4 regions of the Rhodoferax sp. SPJ21 genome follow, and region 2 is predicted to be linked to each of the others. Evidence: predicted binding sites of a transcription regulator. Region 2 holds the regulator's gene; each other region holds the start of a gene.
The links. Region 2 encodes sigma-54, which starts transcription at its own class of promoters, with help from an activator protein. Its sites were predicted from a motif close to TGGCANGNAANCTGCTTT; they were not measured.
Positions count from the first base shown of each region.

Region 1 (5,807 bases), on a different contig from region 2:
CTGCCACTGCTGGCCGCCGTCGGTAGAGCGGTAGATGCCGCCATGGTGCTGCACCCACAGCACATCGGGTGCGCTGGCGCATTGCACCATGCGGTGCGGGTCCTGGGTGTTGCCGTCTTCCTGGCTGCCCTCGGGCATATAGGGCGCACGCATGCCAGTGGCCGTGAGGCTCCAGCTGGCGCCGCTGTCGCGGCTTTGCCAGACGCCCCCGCAGGAAATGCCCAGGCGGATGTGTTGCGCATCACGCGGGTCCACCAGGATGGAATGGATACCAGCCACGTCGTAGCCGCCGCCCAGCCAGCCGCGCCGCAGCGGATCGTCCCACAGCGGGCGGTTCAGCGCCCAGCTCTGGCCGCCATCGTCCGAGCGGAACAAGCCTGCCGGCAGACAGCCGGCCCAGAGCGTGCCGGGCTGGTTGGCGCCGCCCGCCGCCAGGGACCAAATGGTGTCCACGCTCCAGGGTGTGGGGTCATCCGCCTCAGCACCGCTGCTGGGTTTGGCTGGAAAAGCCGGCGCAGCCACCTCGGTCCAGTGCACCCCCTGGTCCGTACTCTTGCGCAGCTTGACGCCGAAATGCCCCATGCGCAGCGCGGCCAGCCAGCTGCCGTCGCGCGGGTCGGCCAGCACCTGGCTGACGGGCTCGCCCGCAAAGTGGTGGTCGCGTATCTGCCAGGCCTGGCCCGTGCCCTGCACGGTAAACAGGCCTTTGCGGGTGCCAACAAGCAAGGTATGCATCACGGGGCTTTCAAAAAATGGCGCTCAACCGCCGGACAGGGCCTGCACCACCAGCACCTTGTCGCCGGCGTTCACGGGCAGCTCCAGCCGCACGCGGTCATGCACCAGGGTTTGGTTGACGAACACCGCCACATGCTTGCGCACTGCGCGCTGGTCGTCAAACACGTAGTGGCCGAGTGCCGGCGCGGCCAGCAGCGCGGCCTCCAGCACGGTGCGCAAAGAGCCTGCGGCGACCTGCTGGGCCGGCACGTCGATATGCCGGCGCAGGCTGGGGGCGAATTCCACGGTAACCATGGGCCGGATTGTGCGAAGCGCGCGCTGGCCGGTCAACGCGGGGCTTACCCGCAGCACGATTCCTGGAGGAAATTAGTATCTTTTTGATAGCTGCCAGCGCAGACATTACCTGCACCAGAAGGCTATTTGACGCCTCATATTTTCATCAAAATCCATAGCACTACAAGGTGGTGGCGTGGTGGTGCACCGGGTGCAGCAAGGTGTCGGCCACCAGGTGCATGCCGCGATCGCAGTCGTCCAAGCTGGTCGGGCCGCCCAGGCAGATGCGCACGGCATCCGGCGGGTCGCCGTCGGTGGAAAAGGCGGCGCTGGCCACCACGCCCACGCCCTGGCTACGCAAATGGGCTGCGAACTCGACCGGGCTCCAGCCCTCTTTCACTGGCAGCCAGAGGTGGAAGGACTGCGGGTGGCCCAGCATGCCGTAGGGCGCCAGGTAGCGCTCGGCAATTGCCTGGCGGGCCGTGCATTCGGCGCGTATGGCCTGCAGCATGGCCTCGGCCGTGCCGTCTTCCACCCAGAAGGTGGCCAGCGCGTTGGTGAAGGGCGACGCCATCACCGTGGTGGCGCGCATGGCGCCGGCCAGGCGCTGGGCCTGGCGGTCACCGGGCGCACACACGTAGGCGCTGCGCAGGCCGGCGCCAAAGCACTTGGAAAAGCCGGTGACGTAGTAGGTCAGGCCCGGAGCCAGCGCGGCCATGGTGGGCGGCATGTCCAGCGGCAGCATGGCGTAGGCGTCGTCTTCGATGATGGGGATGGCGTAGCGCAGCGCCACATCGGCCAGGGCTTCGCGGCGCGAGCGGCTAACCGTGGCCGTGGTCGGGTTCAGCAGCGTGGGGTTGCAGTACAGCGCCTTGGGGTGCAGGGTTTTGCAAGCGTGCTCGAAGGCCTCGGCACTCGGGCCATCGTCGTCCAGCGGCAGCGCGTGCAGCTGTATGCCCAGCTGGGCGGCGATGGCCTTCACACCCGGGTAGGTCAGCGCCTCCACACACACCAGTTCACCGGGCCGCGCCAGCTGCGAGAAAAGTGCGGTCAGCACCGTGTGGATGCCGGGGCAGACCAGCACCTGCTCTACCCGGCAGGCCGGCAGGCGGCGGCGCAGCCAGTGCGCGGCCACCGCGCGGTCGTGCAGGGTGCCGCCAAAGTCCTGGTAGCGCAGCAAGGCGTACAAGTCGGCGCTGGCCATCACGCCGGCGGCGGTGCCGTGCATATGTGCCAGCAGCGCCGGGTCTTGGGGCTCGGGCGGCAGGTTCATGGTCATTTCGGCCGCGCTGCCACCGCGCAGCGGTAGGCTGGGGCTGCTGCCGCGAATGAAGGTACCCATGCCGGCGTGCGTGTCGATCAGCCCGCGCTTGCGTGCCTCGCTGTAGCCGCGCGCCACGGTGGTGTAGTTCAGGCCCAGGTCTTCGGCCAGCTCGCGCAACGTGGGCAAACGGTCGCGCGCCACCAGGCGGCCGGTGCGCACATCGTCTGCGATCAAGTCGGCCATCAGCAAATAGGCGGGCTTGTCGCTCATTTGCAGCTTCTTGATCCAGTGGACAGGGGTTTTTTGCATGGCGTTACCGGCTCGTTTAACTTGATCGCATGCATTGATCGCATGTGCGTGCAATCAATGACGCAAGTTTTGCACCCGGCCCCTGTGTGGATTGCGCATCCTGGCGGTGCACAAAACCACTTTATCGGGTGCATTGATTGCACGGGAATCGCATCAAAGCAGTGCGCTTTTTTACCCACCAATCCCCCTTCTACGGGCTTGAAAAAATATTTCGAACGTCCCGCGTGCGCCTGGCTTGGTTGATGGCGACTTGATCGCATGGCACGGCATTTCCGGTGGCACAGAGCATGCAAAAAGCTGGGGGCGCTTCCCTTCCATCCACCTGCTTTTAACGGAGTATTTCCATGCCCAAAGTCACCAAGCCCGCAAACGCCAAAGGCGATTTTCTGGTCGATTACGAAGAAAAGGTTTTTGAGGACGTGAAGGCCGACCCCGGCCAGAAAGCCCTGGTCACCTTCCACACCGTGGCGTTTGAAGGCTCTATCGGTTTCGTCAACCTGCTGCAGGCCACCCGCCTGCTGCGCAAGGGCTTTGAAACCTCGGTGCTGCTGTACGGCCCCGGCGTCACGTTGGGTGTGCAGCGCGGCTTCCCCACGCTGGGCGACGAGGCCTTCCCTGGCCACCAGAACTTCAACAACCAGATCACCAAGTTCATGGCCGAGGGCGGCAAGGTCTACGCCTGCCGCTTCGCGCTGCAGGCGCTGTACGGCCACGGCGAAGGCGCGCTGATCGAAGGCATACGCCCGATCAACCCGCTAGATGTGCTGGACATTGTGCTGCTGCACAAAAAGGCCAACGCGGTCATTCTGGACACCTGGACGCTGTAAGGACACACGACGATGGCTTCCACACCACGTACCGTCCGTGCCGCAGCGGTGCAGATCGCGCCGGACCTGGAGCGCCCCGAGGGCACGCTGGAGCGTGTGTGCGGGGCCATAGCCGAGGCCGCAGCCAAGGGCGTGCAGATCATGGTCTTCCCAGAGACCTTCATGCCCTACTACCCCTATTTCTCGTTCGTGCTGCCGCCATTATTGCAGGGCGCGCCCCATCTCAAGCTGTACGAGCAAGCGGTGGTGGTGCCCGGCCCGGTGACGGCCGCCGTGGCCGAGCAGGCCCGGGCCCACGGCATCGTGGTGGTGGTGGGCGTGAACGAGCGCGACCATGGCAGCCTGTACAACACCCAACTGGTATTCGACGCCGATGGCAGCCTGGCGCTCAAGCGCCGCAAGATCACGCCCACCTACCACGAGCGCATGGTGTGGGGAATGGGCGATGGCGCCGGGCTGAAGGTGGTGGACACGGCGGTGGGCCGCGTCGGCGCCCTGGCCTGCTGGGAGCACTACAACCCGCTGGCCCGCTACAGCCTGATGGCGCAGCACGAGGAAATCCACTGCGCACAGTTCCCCGGTTCACTGGTAGGGCCCATATTTGCCGAGCAGATGGAGGTCACCATCCGCCACCACGCGCTGGAGTCCGGCTGCTTTGTCATCAACGCCACGGGCTGGCTGACCGACGCGCAAATCCAGTCCATCACCCCCGACGCAGGCCTGCAGAAGGCGCTGCGCGGTGGCTGCCACACGGCCATCATCTCGCCCGAAGGCAAGCACCTGGCAGCGCCGCTGACCGAGGGCGAAGGCATGGTGATCGCCGACCTGGACATGGCCCTGATCACCAAGCGCAAACGCATGATGGATTCGGTAGGCCATTACGCCCGCCCCGAGCTGCTGAGCCTGGCCATCCACGATGCACCGGCCCAGCCCACGCACGCCATGCACCCCACTTCAACGTCCTCTTTTGCCCCACGGAGTCCTGACCATGCACACGCCCAACCTGAGCCCATCGCCCGCCAGCAAGCAGCTGATGACCGAGCTGCAGTCCTTCGGGTTGCGGCTGGCTGACCCCAGCGCAGAACATGCGGGCGTGGCAAGCCGCAAGGGCGGCGCCGGCCCCTCTGACCACAAGGCCGTGTTGGTGGATGGCCACACCATCATGGTGCCGGTACATACCTCCAGCGCATGGAACTCGCCCTTTGTGGCCCAGGCACCCGATGCACAAGGCCGCAGTGCGCTGACGCGCGGCAGCATTCCCATCGCGCAGATCGCCTTCCCACCCGCGCCGCGCTTTTACGGGCTGAAAACCGCCGAGGGCGTGCCCTATTCCCACATCGCCACGCTGCACGGTTCGGACGTGCTGGCCACCACCGTGCTGCAGGAATGCATACGCTACGCCAGCCGCAAAAAGACCTGCCAGTTCTGCGCCATAGGCCAGTCGCTTGCGGCAGGCCGCACCATTGCCCACAAAACCCCGGCCCAGCTGGCCGAAGTGGCCGCTGCCGCCGTGCGGCTGGACGGCGTGAAGCACATGGTGATGACCACCGGCACACCCAACGCCACCGACCGTGGCGCCCAGGTGCTGTGCGACAGCGCCGTGGCCATCAGGGCCGCCGTCAGCTTGCCGCTGCAGGCCCAGTGCGAGCCGCCGGACGACGACCGCTGGTTCCAGCGCATGCAGGATGCGGGCATCGACACGCTGGGCATGCACCTGGAGGTGGTCACGCCCGCGCTGCGCGAAAAGATCATGCCCGGCAAGGCCCAGGTGCCTATCAGCCGCTATATGCAGGCCTTTGAGGCGGCGGTGCGCGTGTTCGGCCGGGGCCAGGTCAGCACCTACATATTGGCCGGTCTGGGCGATAGCCAGGAGGCCATTCTCGACATCTCGGCGCAGCTGCTGGCACTGGGTGTGTACCCCTTCGTCGTGCCCTTCGTGCCCATCAGCGGCACGCCGCTGGAAGACCACCCCGCGCCATCGGCCGAGTTCATGCAAGGCCTGCTCAAGCCGCTGGGCGCCATGGTGTCCCAGGCGGGGCTGCGCTCGACCGACATCAAGGCCGGCTGCGGCAAATGCGGCGCCTGCTCGTCCCTGTCCGTGTTTGAAACTGCCTGAAAGGCCCCGCCATGCTGACCACCGAGCGCCTGTGCGATCTGCCGCAAGACTACCGCCCCCGCGCCTTCCGCGTGAAGTGGGCCGACAGCGCCTGGGAGATCGCCCAGGCCCGGCGTGTGCGGCGCGATGTGTTCTGTACCGAGCAAGCCGTGTTTGTGGACGACGACACCGATGCCATCGACACCCAGGCGCAAACCCTGGTGGCGGTGTCGCAGCTGGGCGGCATGCCCGACCAGGTGGTGGGCACCGTACGCATCCACAGCAGCGAGCCCGGCCTGTGGTG
Region 1 covers NZ_JBYZMO010000001.1:125,621-131,427, forward strand. Annotated here, with positions in the region: gene AC4BBN_RS00495 (WD40/YVTN/BNR-like repeat-containing protein) at 1-735, opposite strand, end outside; gene AC4BBN_RS00500 (MoaD/ThiS family protein) at 760-1,029, opposite strand; gene AC4BBN_RS00505 (aminotransferase-like domain-containing protein) at 1,190-2,581, opposite strand; gene AC4BBN_RS00510 (MSMEG_0572/Sll0783 family nitrogen starvation response protein) at 2,926-3,408, shown strand; gene AC4BBN_RS00515 (Nit6803 family nitrilase) at 3,421-4,479, shown strand; gene AC4BBN_RS00520 (MSMEG_0568 family radical SAM protein) at 4,442-5,524, shown strand; gene AC4BBN_RS00525 (MSMEG_0567/Sll0786 family nitrogen starvation N-acetyltransferase) at 5,536-5,807, shown strand, end outside.
Region 1: the regulator sigma-54 is predicted to act here: its motif matches at 2,858-2,875, upstream of AC4BBN_RS00510 (MSMEG_0572/Sll0783 family nitrogen starvation response protein).

Region 2 (5,807 bases):
GCGACTCTTTGAGGCGCATCTTGCCCGGCAGCTTGAGGTCGGGCGTCAGCATCCAGGCGGTCCAGCCGGCGTAGTTGCGCTTCCAGTGGGTGGCCAGCTGGGGGAAGAAGTCGGCGCTGCCGTCTTCGGTCTGCGCGGCTTCGCGCCGGCCAGCGACACCGGCGACTTCAATCCGCTCGCCGTAGGGCGGGTTCAGCAGCATCACGCCGGACTCGGCTGGCGGCATGCGCTGCAAGGCATCGCCGCCACGGAACTCGACCACACCGCTGACACCCGCGCGCTCGGCATTGCGGGTCGCGAAATCGACCATGCGGAAGGCCACATCGCTGCCGAAGATCTGCGTCTGGGGCTCGTGCTCAGCCTCGTGGGCCTGGTCCTGGATGATGGACCACACATGGGGCTGGAACGGCAGCAGCTTCTCAAAGCCAAAGCGGCGCAGGCTGCCGGGCGCAATATTGCAGGCGATCTGCGCGGCCTCGATCGCGATGGTGCCGCTGCCGCAGCAGGGGTCGTACAGGGGCGTGGTGCCGTCCCAGCCGCTGGCGGCGATCATGGCCGCAGCCAGCGTCTCTTTCAGCGGCGCGTCGCCCTTGTCTTCACGCCAGCCGCGCTTGAACAGCGCGTCGCCCGAGGTGTCGATGTAGATGGTGGCGCGCTCGGTGGTCAGGTGCAGGTAGATGCGCACATCGGGCCACTGCACGTTCACGTCAGGGCGCACGCCGGTCTTGAAGCGGAAGCGGTCGGCCACCGCGTCCTTCACCTTGAGCGCGGCGAAGTTCAGCGAATTCAGCGGGCTGTGCTGGGCCGTGACCTCGATCTTGAAGCTTTGCTTGGGCGTGAACCAGATCTCCCAGGCCACATTGCTGGCGGCTTCGTACAGGTCTTTTTCGCTGCGGTATTCGGTGTTGGACAGCTCGATCAGCACACGCTGCGCCAGGCGGCTGTGCAGATTCAGGCGCATCGCGTCGCGCCAGGAGGAACGCACCAGCGTGCCGCCCCGCATCACGCGCAGGTCTTCGCCCTGCAGGCCGGTAATGCCATGCACCTCTTCGGCCAGCAGCTCTTCCACGCCGGCGGCGCAGGGTAAAAATAGTTGAAGTTGGTTCATATCAATCGTTTCATAGCGTCACCGGGCTTGTCCGGTGCCGTCCATTACAAAGCCTTGCGCAGATTCGTCGGAGCAATTCTGAGCGCTTCGCGGTACTTGGCCACGGTGCGGCGCGCGCATTCAATGCCCTGCTCTTTCAGCATGTCGGACAGCTGGCTGTCGCTGAGCGGCTTCTTGGGGTCTTCAGACGAAACAAACTGTTTGATCAGCGCGCGCACCGCAGTGCTGGACGCATTGCCGCCGGTCTCGGTCCCCAGGGACGAACCGAAGAAATACTTCAGCTCGAAGGTACCGTAGGGCGTGGCCATGTATTTGGCGGTGGTGACGCGGCTGATGGTGGACTCGTGCAGACCCAGCTCGTCGGCGATCTCGCGCAGCACCAGGGGGCGCATGGCCAACGCACCGTGGCTGAAGAAGTTCTTCTGCCGCTCGACGATAGCGTTGCTGACCCGCAAGATGGTGTCAAAGCGCTGCTGGATGTTCTTGATGAACCAGCGCGCCTCCTGCAAGCGTTGCTGCAGCGCGGCATTGTTCGACGAGTCCTTGCCGCCGCCCTTGTGCTGGCGCAGCGCATTGGCGTAGATGTCGTGCACGCGCAAGCGCGGCATGACCTCGGCATTCAGCTGCACGCGGAAGCGGGCCTGGCCACCACGCCCGACCTTGACCACAATCACGTCGGGCACCACGATGTTGCGCTCCACATCGACAAAGCGCCGCCCCGGCTTGGGCTCCAGCCTAGCGATCAGCGCCATGGCGGCCTTGATGTCGGTCTCGGTGGCGCGGCACAGCTGGGCCAGGCGCTTCACGTCGCGCCGGGCCAGCAGATCCATGGACTGGCGGCAGATGCGCATAGCCACCTTGCGTGCAGGGTCCTCGCCCAGCACGGACTGCAAACTCTGCAGCTGCAGCAACAGGCATTCGCCCAGATGCCGTGCGCCCACGCCCGCCGGCTCCAGGCTTTGCAGCAAGCTCAGCGCCACGGTGAAGCGGTGTACCAGCTCTTCCACGCTCTCGGCGTCGTCGCCGGCCAGGCCACGCGCCAGGGTTTCGAAATCGTCTTCCAGGTAGCCGTCGTCGTTCAGCGACTCGATCAAAAAGCGCAGCGCAGCCTGGTCCACCTCGCCCAGCCGCAGGGCCAGGGCCTGGCGGTGCAAATAGCTGGTCAGCGACTCCTGGTTGCGGGCCAGCTCGGTGGCGTCCATCTCGCCGTCATCGCCCAGGTTGTTCTGGCGCGCCGGGGCATCGCCACCCCATTCGCTGTCGTCGGGTTTGATCTCGGAAGTGCCGTCGCCATCCCAGCTGGTGTCGTCACCGCCGGTCAAAGGGGATTCAGCATCATTTGGGGCTTCCGCGCTGGATTCACTTGCGTATTCAGCTATAGAACTTGTAGCAACCTCAGCCTCACGCTCCCCTGTGCTGACCGGCGTATCGGACTGGGCCAGGCCGAACTCCTCGCGTGGAGCCTCGTCCATATTGCGTTCCAGAAACGGGTTGTCGTCCAGCATCTGGTCCACTTCCTGGCTCAGTTCCAGGGTGGACAGTTGCAGCAGGCGGATGGACTGCTGCAACTGGGGCGTCAGCGCCAGATGCTGTGAAACGCGTAGGGATAAGCCTTGCTTCATCGGGACATCACATCTTGAAATGTTCGCCGAGGTAGACGCGACGCACATCGGCGTTGTCCACAATCTCGGACGGCGTGCCCTCGGCCAGCACATGGCCGTCGCTGATGATGTAGGCGTGGTCGCAAATGCCCAGCGTTTCACGCACGTTGTGGTCGGTGATCAGCACGCCAATGCCGCGCGACTTCAGGAAGCCGATGATGCGCTGGATCTCGATCACGGCAATCGGGTCGATACCGGCAAAGGGCTCGTCCAGCAGAATGAAACGGGGCTGGGTGGCCAGGGCACGGGCGATTTCCACACGGCGGCGCTCGCCACCGGACAAGGCCATGGCCGACGACTCACGCAAATGCTCCACCCGCAGATCCTGCAGCAGGGCCGTCAGGCGCTTTTCGATCTCGGCGTGGGTGAGGGATTTGCCGGCCTCGTCGTGCTGCAGTTCCAGCACGGCGCGCACGTTCTCTTCCACCGTGAGCTTGCGGAAAATCGAGGCTTCCTGGGGCAGATAGCTCAGGCCCAGGCGCGAACGCCGGTGGATGGGCATGTGCTCCACCGACTGGCCGTCGATGGAAATATGGCCGCCATCGGCCCGCACCAGGCCCACGATCATGTAGAAGGAAGTAGTTTTGCCCGCACCGTTGGGGCCTAGCAGGCCCACCACCTCGCCTTTTTTGACGGCCAGGGTCACGTCTTTCACGACCTTGCGCTTGCCGTAGGCTTTTTGCAGATGGCGCGCCTCCAGGCGGCTTTCTCCCGACTCCACCACCGCCGTCACTTCTTCATGCCCTCCAGCGTGGTAGTGGAGCGCAGCACCGGTGCAGCACCGGCAGGCGCCGTGCCGCTAGGGGCCGACGCTGCGGCCTTGGGGGTCAACATGGCGCGTACGCGGCCATTCTGGCCACCGGGATTGCTGCCGGCTGTGCCACTGTCCACGGTGAATACGTCGGTGGTGTTGTCGTAGACGATCAGTTCACCGGTGATTTCGTCGTTCACCTTGCTGCCAACCAGGCGGCGCAAAATGGCCCGCTTGATGAAACGCACGTTGTCCAGCTTGCTGCTGTACTCGATGGTTTCGCCCTCGCCTTCTATGTATTCGTCCAGGCCGTCGCGCTTCTGCTTGAAATACGCCAGCTTGCCCGGCTCGGCCGTCACCACGCCGAACTGGTTGCCCTCGGCGTCCTGGCGCACATCGACGCGGGCGCCACGGATGATGATGGTGCCCTTGGTCATCACCACCTTGCCGGTAAAAACGTTGGTCTGCTTCAGATCGTCATAGCGCGCCGCGTCCGCCTCGATATTCATAGGCTTAAGTTTGTCGGCTTTTTCCGCGTGGGCTGCTCCGCCTAGGCCGACGAAACAAACCAAGAGCAATGAGAGTAGGGTGTTGATTTTCATAGAGGCACGAATCTTGCAATCCATTGTAACGGCCAGCCACCCTGAGTTGGACGTAGCCAGAAAAAAGCCCGCTGACGCGGGCTTTTTCATCTCTCTGGCCTTGACGGAATCAGGCTTTCTTGCGCTGCTCGGCCACCAGATATTCCACGATGGTCAGTGCGCGCGGCATGTTCTGCGCCTGGCTGCCGTCGGTGTAGAACTTGCCGGCCACGCCCAGCGCGGGCACGCCCGCCACCTGGTAGGCCTGCTGCAACTGGGACGCCTTGCGCACCTTGGTGCTGACACCGAAGGACTGGTAGGTCTCGGTGAACTTGGTCTTGTCCAGGCCCTGCTTCACGGCCCAGGCGATCACCAGATCATCTTTGTCCAGACGCTGGTGCTCCACATGGATGGCGTTGAACACCTTGCCATGCAGGGCATCCAGTTGGCCCAGGGCCTCCAGCGTGTAGTAGAGCTTTTGCGGCGGAATGAAGCTGTCTTGAAAGTTCACAGGCACGCGTTTGAAGGAAATATCCTTGGGCAGGCGCTTGAGCCACTCCACCAGTGCGGGCTCAAACGCATTGCAATGCGGGCAGGCGTACCAGAAGAACTCGATCACCTCAATCTTGCCGGCCGGGGCTTCGGTAGGCGCCGGCTTGTCCAGCACCAGATAATCCGTGCCTGCCACGGGCGGCTTGCCCTGCGCCAAGGCGCTACCGGTGTGGCCCACAGCCAGCGTGGAACCAGCCAGCACACCCGCTGAAGCCAGCGAAAACTCACGACGTTTCATTGCAAATCACTCCTTGTGGGGGGTCGGACCGGCGCCGGGCGCAAAAGTTCAGCGCGCGGCACCAGCTTCAATAGGGCTGGTCAGCGCTGCACTCGCACCAGGGTGGTTTCGTTACCGGCACTTTCCAGCCGGTCCTTGGCATGGTCGGCATCATCGCGCTTGGCATAAGGGCCCATACGCACCCGGTAGACGGTGCGGCCGGACTGCTCGCGTTCGGTGACCTTGGCCTCCATGCCCATCATCGCCAGCTTGGCGCGCTGGGCCTCGGCATCTTCGGGCGTGCGGTAGGCACCGGCCTGCACGAAATACTCAAACGGCTCAGCCGTGGGTGCCAGCGCAGGCGCCGTGGCCACAGTCGCCGACGCAGCTGCCTTGGCTTTAACCTTGGCCAGATCACCCAACGGATCCGCGGAAGCGGCCGCCGATGGCTTGGCTTCTGGCTTCGCTTCTGGCTTGGCGGCAACTGCCGCCGGGGGTGCGGGCACCACAGCCGGAGTCGCCGCCGGGGCTGGTGGTGGCACCACCATCGGGGCCGCCGCATCCACCGCACCGGATGCCACGGGCGCAGCAGGGCGCACCGTGTTTTTGCCGTGCAAGGGGGTGTTCGGGTCCCAGTCCTTGTTTTTCTGGCTTTCGACCGCGTCGTGGTCTGCGCCATTGGCCTGGGTTTTGCCGCTCATGAACGGCACCGGCACCTTGGTGACATAGACCGCCACCGCCAGCGCCGAGCCCAGGCCGACCACCACCCCGATGATGAAGCCCAGGATGGTGCCGCCGCTTTGCTTGTGTTTTGTCATGCTTGCTGTCAATTACATTTTTTCTGGAGCATCCACGCCCAGAACTGCCAAGCCATTGTGCAATACCTGCGCACACGCGGCGACCAAGGCCAGGCGCGCCAGCTTGAGCGGCTCGTCGT
Region 2 covers NZ_JBYZMO010000002.1:3,396-9,202, forward strand. Annotated here, with positions in the region: gene AC4BBN_RS07775 (THUMP domain-containing class I SAM-dependent RNA methyltransferase) at 1-1,108, opposite strand, end outside; gene AC4BBN_RS07780 (RNA polymerase factor sigma-54) at 1,153-2,730, opposite strand; gene lptB (LPS export ABC transporter ATP-binding protein) at 2,738-3,490, opposite strand; gene lptA (lipopolysaccharide transport periplasmic protein LptA) at 3,499-4,122, opposite strand; gene AC4BBN_RS07795 (thiol:disulfide interchange protein DsbA/DsbL) at 4,232-4,891, opposite strand; gene AC4BBN_RS07800 (SPOR domain-containing protein) at 4,972-5,688, opposite strand; gene argS (arginine--tRNA ligase) at 5,701-5,807, opposite strand, start outside.

Region 3 (5,807 bases), 1.2 Mb from region 2:
GCACTACGGGAGCGGAGGTCAATGGCATTGGTTCAAAAGAAGCAAGAACAGGTTGGCCCGATCTTACCGATGTTTGACTATCGGGCCTATGGTCGATCTTTCCTGTTTTCGGAAGAATCAAGACCTCACTCCATACTCTAGAGAACTCCCATGTCCAAACCAGCCTTGCTACTGATCGATCTGCAGAATGACTACTTTCCGGGCGGTGCGTTCGCGCTGTCAAACACTGACGCCGCCTTGGCCGCTGTGGAACGGGCGATTCGCCATGCACAAGCAAAGGGTCTGCCGGTGGTTCATGTACAGCATGTGGCCGACGCCGCGCAGGGCATCGCCCCTTTCTTCAACGCCGACACCGAAGGCGTGAAGATCCATCCACGCATCTTGGCCGCCGCACCGGATGCGCCGGTGGTGGTCAAGCATTTCGCCGACAGCTTCGAGCGCACCACGCTGCACGCGACACTGCAGGCACTGGGGGCCACCGAGTTGGTGCTGTGCGGCATGATGACGCAGAACTGTGTGACCCACACCGCGCTGTCCCGCCAAGCCGATGCCTACGAGCGAGTGACGGTGCTCACCGACGCCTGCACCACTGTCAGCGAGATGCTGCATGCCATCGCCCTGCATGCGCTATCGACCCGTGTTCAATTGGTCGACTCTGCGTCCAACTGGTGACAAGTTACGTTGCCCAGCCAATCGCCTATCCGAAAGTTGGCCCCGTGACTCTGTTGAGCCCAATGCGTTTCGTGTTGGCATGCCTGGCCGCTCTGGCTGCGATTCCGGCGACTGCCGGGCAGACGCCCAAGCAAATCGTGACGGCGTTCTTTGACCTCGCCTTCGTGCAGCGCCAACCTGTCGAAGCCGCGCGCAAGTACATCTCAGCCGATCAATACATCCAACACAACCCCGGTGGGGCTGATGGCCGCGCAGCGTTCATCGAAGGATTTGCGGCTTACGTCGAGAAGACCGATTTTCGTTGCGACATCAAGCGGGTGATCGCCGAAGGCGACCTGGTAGTTGTGCACAACCATTGCAAGGAAAACCCGGCTGATGCCAACGATTGAGGCAGCTCCGTTGTGGACATCTTCCGGGTTGACAAGGGCCTGATCGTCGAACACTGGGACGTGGAACAGGCGGTGCCGGCGCAACCCAAGAACCACAACACCATGTTCTGACGGCGGCTCAGGTAGGGGCGCAAGTACGGGGGAGTTGCCCCGCGCGGGACAGAGAGCCTCCATTACCCGTTGATGTCGCTGGAGAAGGTGCGCACAGCGCTGTAGGCATTGGCTACGCCGGGCACGGTGCAGGCCCTATGGATAACAAGGTGAACCACCAGTTTGGCGGCCGCAATGTGTATTGGAACCAGCCGGACGGGCACCAGTGGGAGATTTTGACCGTGAGCTACGCGCGCCAGCCTGCGGGCGGATAGGCGCCCGAAGCAGCGTCAGTTCGCCAGGATAGTGTGCGGTACGCGCCCGACCGGCACGGTCTTCAAGGCCTTGCCGTTTTCGGTGTTGATGATGGTCATGTCGTCCGACATGCCGTTGGCCACGTACAGGCGCGAGCCGTCCTTGCTCAAGGCCACGCCCCAGGCGCGTTTGCCGACCAGCACGACGCGGCGCACGGTGCGGGTGGCCACGTCTACCTCGGCCACATGGTTGGCGCGCCCTAACGCCACCCAAACGGTCTTACCGTCGGGCGTCATCAGCATGCCGACGGGTGTGATGTCGGAGGCGCGCATGCCCTGCAGCTGGAAGGGCAAGGTCTGCTTCACCTTCATGGCGCGGGTGTCGATGATGCTGACACTGGCGCCCAGCTCGTTGGTCACCCACAGTTCGCTGCCGTCGGGGCTTAGCGCAAAGCGCCGGGGGCGCATGCCTACCTTTACCTGCCCTGCGAGTTTGCGCGTGGCTACGTCCACGGCGTAGACGGTGTTGGCTGCCTCGGAGGTGACGTAGACAAACTTGCCGTCGGCAGATGCCAGTACGCCCTCGGGCTCGGCACCGGTTTTGACGGAAAACAGCGGCTTCTTGCTGGCCAGGTCGTAGGCGGCCATCTGGCTGTCTTCTTCGATGGACACATAGGCGGTTTTGCCGTCGGGCGACAGGGAGAAGATCTCCGGGCTGTCGCCACTGGGTACGGTGTCGATCAGCTTGCCGGCCTGCACATCGACCACGCCGATCTGGTTGCTGTCGCCGCAGGCCACCATGATCTGTTGCCCACCCTGCGCCCAGGCCATATGGCGGGGTCGCTGGCAGGTGCGGATGGTGCGGATGGGCTTGCCCTCGGGGTCCATTTGCAGGATCTGGTGGTCTTTTTCGCTGCTGACAAAGATGTCGGCGGTGGCCTCCAGGCTGAGGCTAGACAGGCAGGCCGCCAGGCACAGCGAGCAGGCGGCTTTCAATAGCGTTTGCATTCGGTAATCCTTAAGAAGGCTGGCTGTCACTTTTTGACGCAACCAGGCCAGCAACTGTGCGCTGTGCTCCAGGCTGCAACAGTGGTACCGCTGGTGTTCAGGGTGCAGCCAGGGTCAAGCCGCGCGACTGGAACAGTGCCAGCAACTCGCCCTGTTGGCGCAAAGCACCTAGCGCGTCGTCCAGCGCCTTGGCCAGTTCTTTGTTGCCGGCCTTGACGGCCATGCCCAGCGGCCAGCCATTGGGCGGGATGCCGGGCAGCACGAGTTTGGAGAAAGCCCAGTCCTGCTTATTCAGCTTCAGCTCGAACACTGCCGCCTCGGCCTGTGCCAGCGTGACAAAAGCCACGTCCGACTGGTGGGCCAGCACGGCTTTGGCCGCGTCCACGCCGGTCTTGTAGAGGGAAGTGTGGGCGCGCAGCAGGCCGCCCTTGTAGCCCATCAAGGCGCTGGCGGCACCACTGCCCTGCTCCACCGCGATCTTCTGCTCCGCCAGGTCTTCCGGGTTGTACACCTGGGGCAGCGCCTGGGGGTTGTGCAGTACCACCAGGTGTTCGCGCGCGTAGGGCGCGAAGATGAAGGCCTGGCGGTTTTCTTCCATGAAGTATTTGTCCACCGGCACATGCAGCATGACATCGGCCGGGCCGTAGCCCAGGTAGTGGCCGCGCCAGACCATGTTGCGCAGGTCGTCGTTCATGTTCTCGCCGGAGTCAAAGGGCAGCAGCGAGGCGTTGAGCTGCATTTGCTTCGCCAGGGCCTGGGCCAGGCCCACGTCCAGGCCCGCCATGCCGGATGCACCGCCATCGGAGTAAGGCGCATTGTCTTTGTACAGCGCGACTTTGAGGATGCCGCTGGCCTTGATCTTCTCCATCGCCGTGCGCTCCTGCGACCAGGCCTGCGGGGCGGCGCCCAGCATGATGGGCAGGGCACCCAACATGGTTCTACGCGATAGCAAACGGGCGGGAGCCCGCGTTGGCAGATGTTTCAAGAGTGTCTCCGGTTGTAGTTGTAAGTCTGGGAATCGCGCCGGCTTCAGGGTTCCCGGCGGGTTTCCAGATAGGTCTTGATGGCCCAGATGGCCTCTTGCGTCAGGATGCCTTCGAACGGCGGCATGTAGACCCGCCCGTCACGCGCGCGCCCACGGCGCACGGTCGAGAGGAAGTAGTCGTCCATTTCCTTGAAGCAAGCCTGCTTTTTGGCAGCGTCTGCCAGCCCCATGCAGTCCGCATCAATCTTGCGCAGGTCGGGTGAAATCCCACCCGAGATGGCCTCCAGCCCGTGGCAGCGCGCGCAGTTCTGGTTATAGGCCGAGGTGCCTATGCGCAGCGCCTCTTTGTGGCCGTCGCCGGTGGAGTACGGGTTACTCTCCATCCATTGGCTGCCTAGCTGCGGCAGGGTGTGGGTATCGACGGATTGCGGCACCACGTCACCGTGCGCCATGGCCGAAATACTACCCAGTGACAAGCACAAGGCCAGGGTGGCGGCCACCCAGGCTCCACCACGTTGCAGGAAAGATGTCATACGCTGTCTGTCTCCATATTTTGTTGATGATGCTTAGATTCAGCAAATACCGCGCCAGTGCCAGGCAGTCCCCCACGGCGGGTTTGGAGGCCATACCAGCGCCCGGCTTCCCGCATCTGTGCCAATTTGCAGCACCCCGGTGTACCGTGGCTGGCGAGCATCTTGCGTTGCCATGACTGCTGTAACAAAACGGAGCAAAATACATGGCTGACAGACCCCACAGCGGCTCCGCCGATTCCAGATTTCCGGAGACATGCAACACAGATTGCCCCGAGAAAAACAACTGGCATTGGCAAGAAGTGCCACCCGGAGACAACATGATCGAAAAAAGTTTTTCTGCGGAGCCCGATGCCGCAGGCGGTATCCACGCAGACAGCCCCCTCTATTCGGCGCTGATAGGTTCGTCCCGCCAGCGCTCACGGGACTACGGGCTGGATGAGCATGACCGCCCAGACCTTTCACGGGCTGCACGTGGCCTTATGAACCAGGCCCTGGAAGAAAACCGCTTTCTCTACCAGCATGCAGCGCCTGTCATGGAAACGCTGTACGAGCAAATCGCCAACACCCACAGCATGGTGTTGCTAACGGCGCGCAGCGGCATGATTCTGCATTCGCTGGGCGACGCAGATTTCTTGGAAAAGGCCTCCCAGGTCGCCTTGCAGCCAGGCGTGGACTGGTCTGAAAAAGGCAAAGGCACGAATGCAATTGGTACCGCGCTGGCCGAGGAAAAGCCCATCGTGGTCCACGGGGACCAGCACTTCCTGCAGGCCAACCGCTTCCTGACTTGCTCCTGCACACCGATATTCGACCCGTACGGCAAAGTTATTGGCGCGCTCGACGTGACCGGCGACCACCGCAGCTACCACCAGCACACCATGGCCCTGGCGCGCATGTCCGCACAGATGATCGAAAACCACATGTTCGCGGATGTGTTCCACACCGAGATCATGGTGCGCTTTCACACCCGCGCCGAGTTCCTGGGAACGCTGATGGAAGGCATTGCGGTGTTCGACCCGGAAGGACGCTTCATCACCGCCAACCGCAGCGCGCAGTTCCAGTTCGGCATGTCCAGCGGTGCCTTGGCGGCACACACTTTTTACTCGCTGTTCCGCATCTCCACCTCGCAGTTCCACGACCGCGTCCGACAGGCCAAGGGCAACGTCATCTCGCTGTGCCTGCACAACGGCGTGACCATCTGCTGCCGCGCAGAACACAAGACGTCGCGCGCGTTTGAGACCGTCAACTTCTCGGGCGGCGATATGGTGCGCCCCGATGCCACGCCCAAGAGTGACAGCAAGACATCCAACAGTGATCTACGCGCGCAACAAAAGGCATCGCTGTCCAGCCTGCGCTACCTCGACACCGGCGACACACAGATCTCGGCGGTGATCGAGAAATTGCAGATGGTGCGCGGGCGCGACATCCCGATCATGATCCTGGGTGAAACAGGTACCGGCAAAGACTTGCTGGCGCAGGCCATACACAACGACTCGCCGCGCGCCAACCACAACTTCGTCTCCGTCAATTGCGCCTCGATTCCCGAGACGCTGATCGAGTCCGAACTGTTTGGCTACGAAGAAGGCGCCTTCACCGGTGCCAAGCGCAAGGGCGCCATCGGCAAGGTGCAATTCGCCCATGAAGGCACCTTGTTTCTGGATGAAATCGGCGACATGCCCAAGCACCTGCAGGCGCGCCTGCTGCGGGTTTTGCAGGAGCGCAAGGTCAGCCCCCTGGGAGCGGGAAAAGAGGTTGAGGTCGATGTGGCCGTGATCTGCGCCACCAACAAGAACCTCAAGGAAATGATTGCCCGGGGCGAGTTCCGCGAAGACCTGTACTACCGGCTCAACGGCCTGGTGGTGCGCCTGCCGGCCTTGCG
Region 3 covers NZ_JBYZMO010000002.1:1,247,861-1,253,667, reverse strand. Annotated here, with positions in the region: gene AC4BBN_RS13780 (helix-turn-helix domain-containing protein) at 1-28, opposite strand, end outside; gene AC4BBN_RS13775 (cysteine hydrolase family protein) at 151-672, shown strand; gene AC4BBN_RS13770 (nuclear transport factor 2 family protein) at 717-1,061, shown strand; gene AC4BBN_RS13765 (YVTN family beta-propeller repeat protein) at 1,442-2,413, opposite strand; gene AC4BBN_RS13760 (substrate-binding periplasmic protein) at 2,511-3,398, opposite strand; gene pedF (cytochrome c-550 PedF) at 3,443-3,931, opposite strand; gene AC4BBN_RS13750 (sigma-54-dependent Fis family transcriptional regulator) at 4,249-5,807, shown strand, end outside.
Region 3: the regulator sigma-54 is predicted to act here: its motif matches at 3,971-3,988, upstream of pedF (cytochrome c-550 PedF).

Region 4 (5,807 bases), on a different contig from region 2:
CGATGAGCACAAGGCCGAGCTGCACAACCGAAAGATCATAGACCGCGCCAAAGGCCTGCTCATGCAGCGCCAGGGCATCACCGAGCCGGAAGCCTACGACAAGCTACGCAAAGCCGCCATGGACAAGAGCATGAAGCTGGTGGAAGTGGCCCAGCGCATACTCGATGTGGCCGAGTTGCTGGGGTGATCCGGTAGAATGCACCAACTCAGTGCAAACTTGTATCAGAATGAAACAGGACTTTGACGCAATCTGCATATAGCTTCTCTGCTATCAAATAAGCAGCAACAGAGATTTTCAAGGCTGGCACAGGGCTTGCAAAAATAGCCCCTTGCTGCAGAGCCTGAGTCTGCGCACCAGACACACAAGCCGGCCTGGCTGAGCACTACTTGGTTTTGCAAACTCCGTATCCACCTTGAAACCCGTATTAGCCCCATTTGCCCGTGCCCCGCAGGCGACCGTGCACGCCGTAAAGCCCGTCAATTTGCACCGGGTGCTGGACACACTGGTCAACAACCTGGAAGGCATGGCCTACCGCTGCCTACTAGACGGCCGATGGACCATGCGCTTCGTCAGCCAGGGCTGTACGCGCCTGTGTGGCTACAGCGCGCACGAGCTGCTGGACCCACAACGCATCTCCTGGGAAGCCATAACCCACCCTGACGACCGCGCCCGGGTACGCCAGGAAATCGGCGCCGCCATCGCCCAGGGCCAGCGCTTCACCGTGTACTACAGCATCACCACGCGCAGTGGAGAGGTCCGCAAGGTGAAAGAGCAAGGCATACAGGTCACGGACGAGGCCGATCAGCTGGTGCTGGAAGGTTTCATCGAAGACGTGACCGATGTGCACCTGACGCTGGAGGCCCTGGCACATGCCGAGCTGCGCTACCGGCAAATCTTTGAACACGCACGCGAAGGCATCTTCCAGACCACGCTGGACGGGCGCTACATCGCCGCCAACCCGGCGCTGGCCCTGCTCTACGGCTATGCCACGCCGCAGGAGCTGATCGCCGACCTGTCCGACATCGACCGCCGTCTGTATGTGCAGCCACACCGGCGCGAGCGCTTCGCCCGGCTGATGGCCGCGCACGGTGAGGTCAGCAACTTCGAGTCCGAGGTGTACCGGCGCGACGGCAGCAAGATCTGGATTTCCGAGAACGCGCGCAGCGTGTACGACAAACAAGGCGCCTTCGTCTGCTTCGAAGGCACGGTGCAGGATATTTCGGAGCGCAAACAGCAGCTGGAACAACTTGAATACCAGGCCAACTACGACACGCTGACCGGCCTGGCCAACCGCAACCTGCTGCGCGACCGCATCGCGCCCGCCATCTCCCACGCCGAGCGCCTGGGGCATTTTCTGGCCGTGGTGTTCATCGACCTGGACCACTTCAAACTTATCAACGACAGCCTGGGCCACGACGCAGGAGACCAGCTGCTGGTGGAAATTGCGCAGCGCATCCGCGCCTGCATGCGCGCCTCGGACACGGTGGCGCGACAAAGCGGCGACGAGTTCGTGCTGCTGCTGAACGAGCATGTGCAGGCCCACTCGGTCATCTCGCACCTGCAGCGCCTGCTGGGCCAAATCAACCAGCCGGTGCACCTGCAAGGCCGCGCATTCCAGATGGGCGCCAGCATGGGCGTGGCGCTGTACCCGCAAGACGGCAAGGACGCGCAAACCCTACTCAAGCACGCCGATGTAGCCATGTATGCGGCCAAGGAGCGCGGGCGCAACAACTTCCATTTCTTCACCCCCGAACTCAACCAGGTGGCCGACGAACGCCTGAACCTGGGCACCGCCATGCGCGTCGGGCTGGAGCAAAACGAGTTCACCGTGGCCTACCAGCCCAAGGTGGATGCGCAGGGCCGCATCACCGGCCTGGAAGCGCTGGCCCGCTGGCACAGCGCGCGCATAGGCACGGTGGGCCCAGACCGCTTCATCCCGATCGCCGAAGAGACCGGCCTGATAGGCGCGCTGACCGACACTATCCTGCGCCAGGCCTTTGCCGATGCCTGCAGCTGGGCGCCGGTACAAGGCCGCCAGCTGTCGGTGGCGGTGAACCTCTCGGCCAAGCTGTTTCTGTCCAACGACCTGGTGGCGCGCATCCGCAATCTGCTGCAAGCCAGCGGCCTGGAGCCGCAGCGGGTCGAACTGGAGATCACCGAAAGCGTGTTCCTGCACGATATGGAGCGTGCCGTGGTGCTGCTGAACGAGCTCAAGGCCCTGGGCGTGCGCCTGGCCATGGACGACTTCGGCACCGGCTATTCGTCGCTGTCGTATCTGCGCAGCCTGCCGCTGGACACCATCAAGATAGACCGCTCGCTGATCACCGGCATCGAACAGGACGAAGACCTGGCCGTGATTGCCTGCGCCATCGTGAACCTGTGCAAAAACCTGCGCAAATCAGTGGTCGCCGAGGGCGTGGAAAACCGCGCCCAGTTCGACTTGCTGCAAGCCAAGGGCTGCGACGGCTTCCAGGGCTATCTGTTTTCCAAGCCGGTGCACCAAGACGTGTTGCGCAAGCTGCTGGCCCAAGCCCAGGGCACCATTTTGCTGCCGCCGACCGAAGCTCTGGCCTGCTGAAATGATGCACTGCACAAGAGCAGTGCAAAAACAAGTTTCAAAACAAAACCGCTTGTAGCGCATATAAATACAGCGCAAGCAGCTATATTTTATATAGCGTCCAAAGGGAAAACAGTCTGGCACGGCGTTTGCTTAAATAGACTAAGACCAAGGTTGGTCCCATGGCAGCTGGAATCCAATGGCGGGTTGCAGCGATCAGTTTTCGGACAAAGGCGTCCCCATCCGTTCAGGCGGCTGCATATGCAGCCCCGGGCGCGATGAGGACGCCTTTTTTGTTTTTGGCCCCGACTTTCACATTCACTTTGGGAAGCTTGCACATGACCGATCTTTTGACCACCAAACTAAGCCGCCGCACCGTGCTGCAGACAGCGGCAGTTGGCGCTGTAGGCATCAACCCTGCGCTGCGGGCAGCGGTGTATGCCCAGGGCTCCGACAAGCCCGAGAAGGAAGAAGTCAAGATCGGCTTCATCCCGCTGACCGACTGCGCCAGCGTGGTGATGGCCTCGGTACTGGGCATCGACAAAAAATACGGCGTAAAGATCGTCCCCAGCAAGGAAGCCAGCTGGGCCGGTGTGCGCGACAAGCTGGTCAACGGCGAGCTGGACTTCGCCCACGTGCTCTACGGCCTGGTCTACGGCGTGCACCTGGGCATCAGCGGCCCCAAGAAAGACATGGCCGTGCTGATGACGCTGAACAACAACGGCCAGGCCATCACGCTGAGCAAAAAGCTGGCCGACAAAGGTGCCGTCAACGGTGCCGGCCTGGCCAAGCTGATGGCCAGCGAGAAGCGGGAATACACCTTCGCCCAGACCTTCCCCACCGGCACCCACGCCATGTGGCTGTACTACTGGATGGCGGCCAATGGCATCAACCCCCAGAGCGACGCCAAGGTCATCACCGTGCCGCCGCCGCAAATGGTGGCGAACATGCGCGTAGGCAATATGGACGGCTACTGCGTGGGCGAGCCCTGGAACCACCGCGCCATCATCGACGGCATAGGCGTGACCGCTGCTACCACGCAGGACATCTGGAAGGACCACCCCGAGAAGGTGCTGGGCACGACCTCCGAGTTCGTCAAGAAATACCCCAACACCGCGCGTGCCGTCACCGCCGCGATTTTGGAGGCCGGCAAGTGGATCGACTCCGGCCTGGCCAACAAGAACAAGATGGCCGAGACCATTGCCGACAAGAGCTACGTCAACACCAGCGTGGACGCCATCAACCAGCGCATTCTGGGCCGCTACCAGGACGGCATGGGCAAGACCTGGGACGACCCGAACTACATGAAGTTCTACAACGACGGCGCGGTGAACTTCCCCTACCTGTCCGACGGCATGTGGTTCCTGACCCAGCACAAGCGCTGGGGCCTGCTGAAAGACCACCCCGACTACCTGGCCGTGGCCAAGCAGATCAACCAGATCGACATCTACAAACAGGCCGCCACCGCCAGCAAGACGCCGGTACCCAAGGATGCAATGCGCAGCAGCAAGCTGATGGACGGCACGGTGTGGGACGGCAAGGACCCGAAGAAATACGCCGACAGCTTCAAGATCCACGCCTGAGTTCTTACAAAAGCTAAGCCCACCCCAACCGTTCAGGCTGAGCCTGTCGAAGCCCTTCGAGAAGCTCAGGGCGAACGGAAACCGAAACTGGGTTGGTTGACAAGATTTTTTGCCCTAGGAGAACCCCATGGTCAGTGCTGTATTCCACTCCCCCGGCGGCGTCGAGTTTGACGAACCGGACACCACGATTGCTCCCAAAATGCTAGCTACTACCGCAACAACTACGAGCGCCAACGCCGTAAAAGACCAAGCACCCAAGCTGCCTTACGACTGGCGTGGCCTGTGGCTGAAGGTGCTGCCACCGGTGCTGGGCCTGGGCCTGTTGATAGGCATCTGGGCACTGGTGTCCATCGGCACCTCGTCCAGCATCCCCTCGCCATACGAGACCTTCCAGCAGGCGGTGGTGCTGTTCAGCGACCCGTTCTACCGCAAGGGCCCGAACGACCAGGGCGTGGGCTGGAACGTGCTGGCCTCGCTGCAGCGCGTGGCCGTGGGCTTTGGCCTGGCCGCGCTGGTAGGCATACCGGCCGGCTTCGTGATTGGCCGCTTCAGCTTCATGAGCCGCATGTTCAACCCGCTGATCAGCCTGCTGCGCCCGGTGTCGCCCCTGGCCTGGCTGCCGATTGGCCTGATGGTGTTCAAGGGCGCACACCCAGCCGCCATCTGGACCATCTTCATCTGCTCGATCTGGCCCATGGTCATCAACACTGCGGTGGGCGTGCAGCGCGTGCCGCAAGACTACATGAACGTGGCCCGGGTGCTGAACCTAAGTGAGTGGAAGATCGTCACCAAAATCCTGTTCCCCTCGGTGCTGCCCTACATGCTGACCGGCGTGCGGCTGGCGGTGGGCACGGCCTGGCTGGTGATCGTGGCCGCCGAGATGCTGACGGGCGGCGTGGGCATAGGCTTCTGGGTCTGGGACGAGTGGAACAACCTGAATGTGAAGAACATCATCATCGCCATCTTCGTCATCGGCATCGTCGGTCTGGTGCTGGAATACGCGCTGATCAAGCTGGCCACCGCATTTACGTTTGAGGAAGTCAAATCATGAGCAACCCATCCATCCCCGCACATGCCAACCCCAAGTACATCGAAATCCAGGGTGTGGAGCAAACCTTCCGCACCGCCAAGGGCAGCTTCCCGGCGCTGCGCGATATCGACCTGACGATTGCCAAGGGTGAGTTCGTGGCGCTGATCGGCCACTCTGGCTGCGGCAAGTCCACCCTGCTGAACCTGATCGCCGGGCTGACCGAGCCCACCCGTGGCACGCTGATCTGCGCCAACCGCGAGATCAAGGGCCCCGGCCCGGAGCGCGCCGTGGTGTTCCAGAACCACTCGCTGCTGCCCTGGCTGACCTGCTTTGAAAACGTCTACCTGGCGGTAGAGCGCGTCTTCGGCGCGGGCGACAAGTCCACCGGCGCCGCTGCCGAAAACAAAGCCCAGCTCAAGGCCCGCACCGATGCCGCTCTGGCCCTGGTCGGCCTGACCGCCGCCGCGCAAAAACGCCCAGGCGAAATCTCCGGCGGCATGAAGCAGCGCGTGGGCATTGCCCGCGCCCTGAGCATGGAGCCCAAGGTCTTGCTGATGGACGAGCCCTTCGGCGCGCTGGACGCCCTCACCCGCGCCAAGCTGCAGGACGAGCTGCTGGCCATCGTGCAAAAAACCC
Region 4 covers NZ_JBYZMO010000003.1:309,267-315,073, forward strand. Annotated here, with positions in the region: gene AC4BBN_RS16770 (ANTAR domain-containing response regulator) at 1-187, shown strand, start outside; gene AC4BBN_RS16775 (putative bifunctional diguanylate cyclase/phosphodiesterase) at 414-2,579, shown strand; gene AC4BBN_RS16780 (CmpA/NrtA family ABC transporter substrate-binding protein) at 2,897-4,141, shown strand; gene ntrB (nitrate ABC transporter permease) at 4,269-5,192, shown strand; gene AC4BBN_RS16790 (ABC transporter ATP-binding protein) at 5,189-5,807, shown strand, end outside.
Region 4: the regulator sigma-54 is predicted to act here: its motif matches at 2,697-2,714, upstream of AC4BBN_RS16780 (CmpA/NrtA family ABC transporter substrate-binding protein).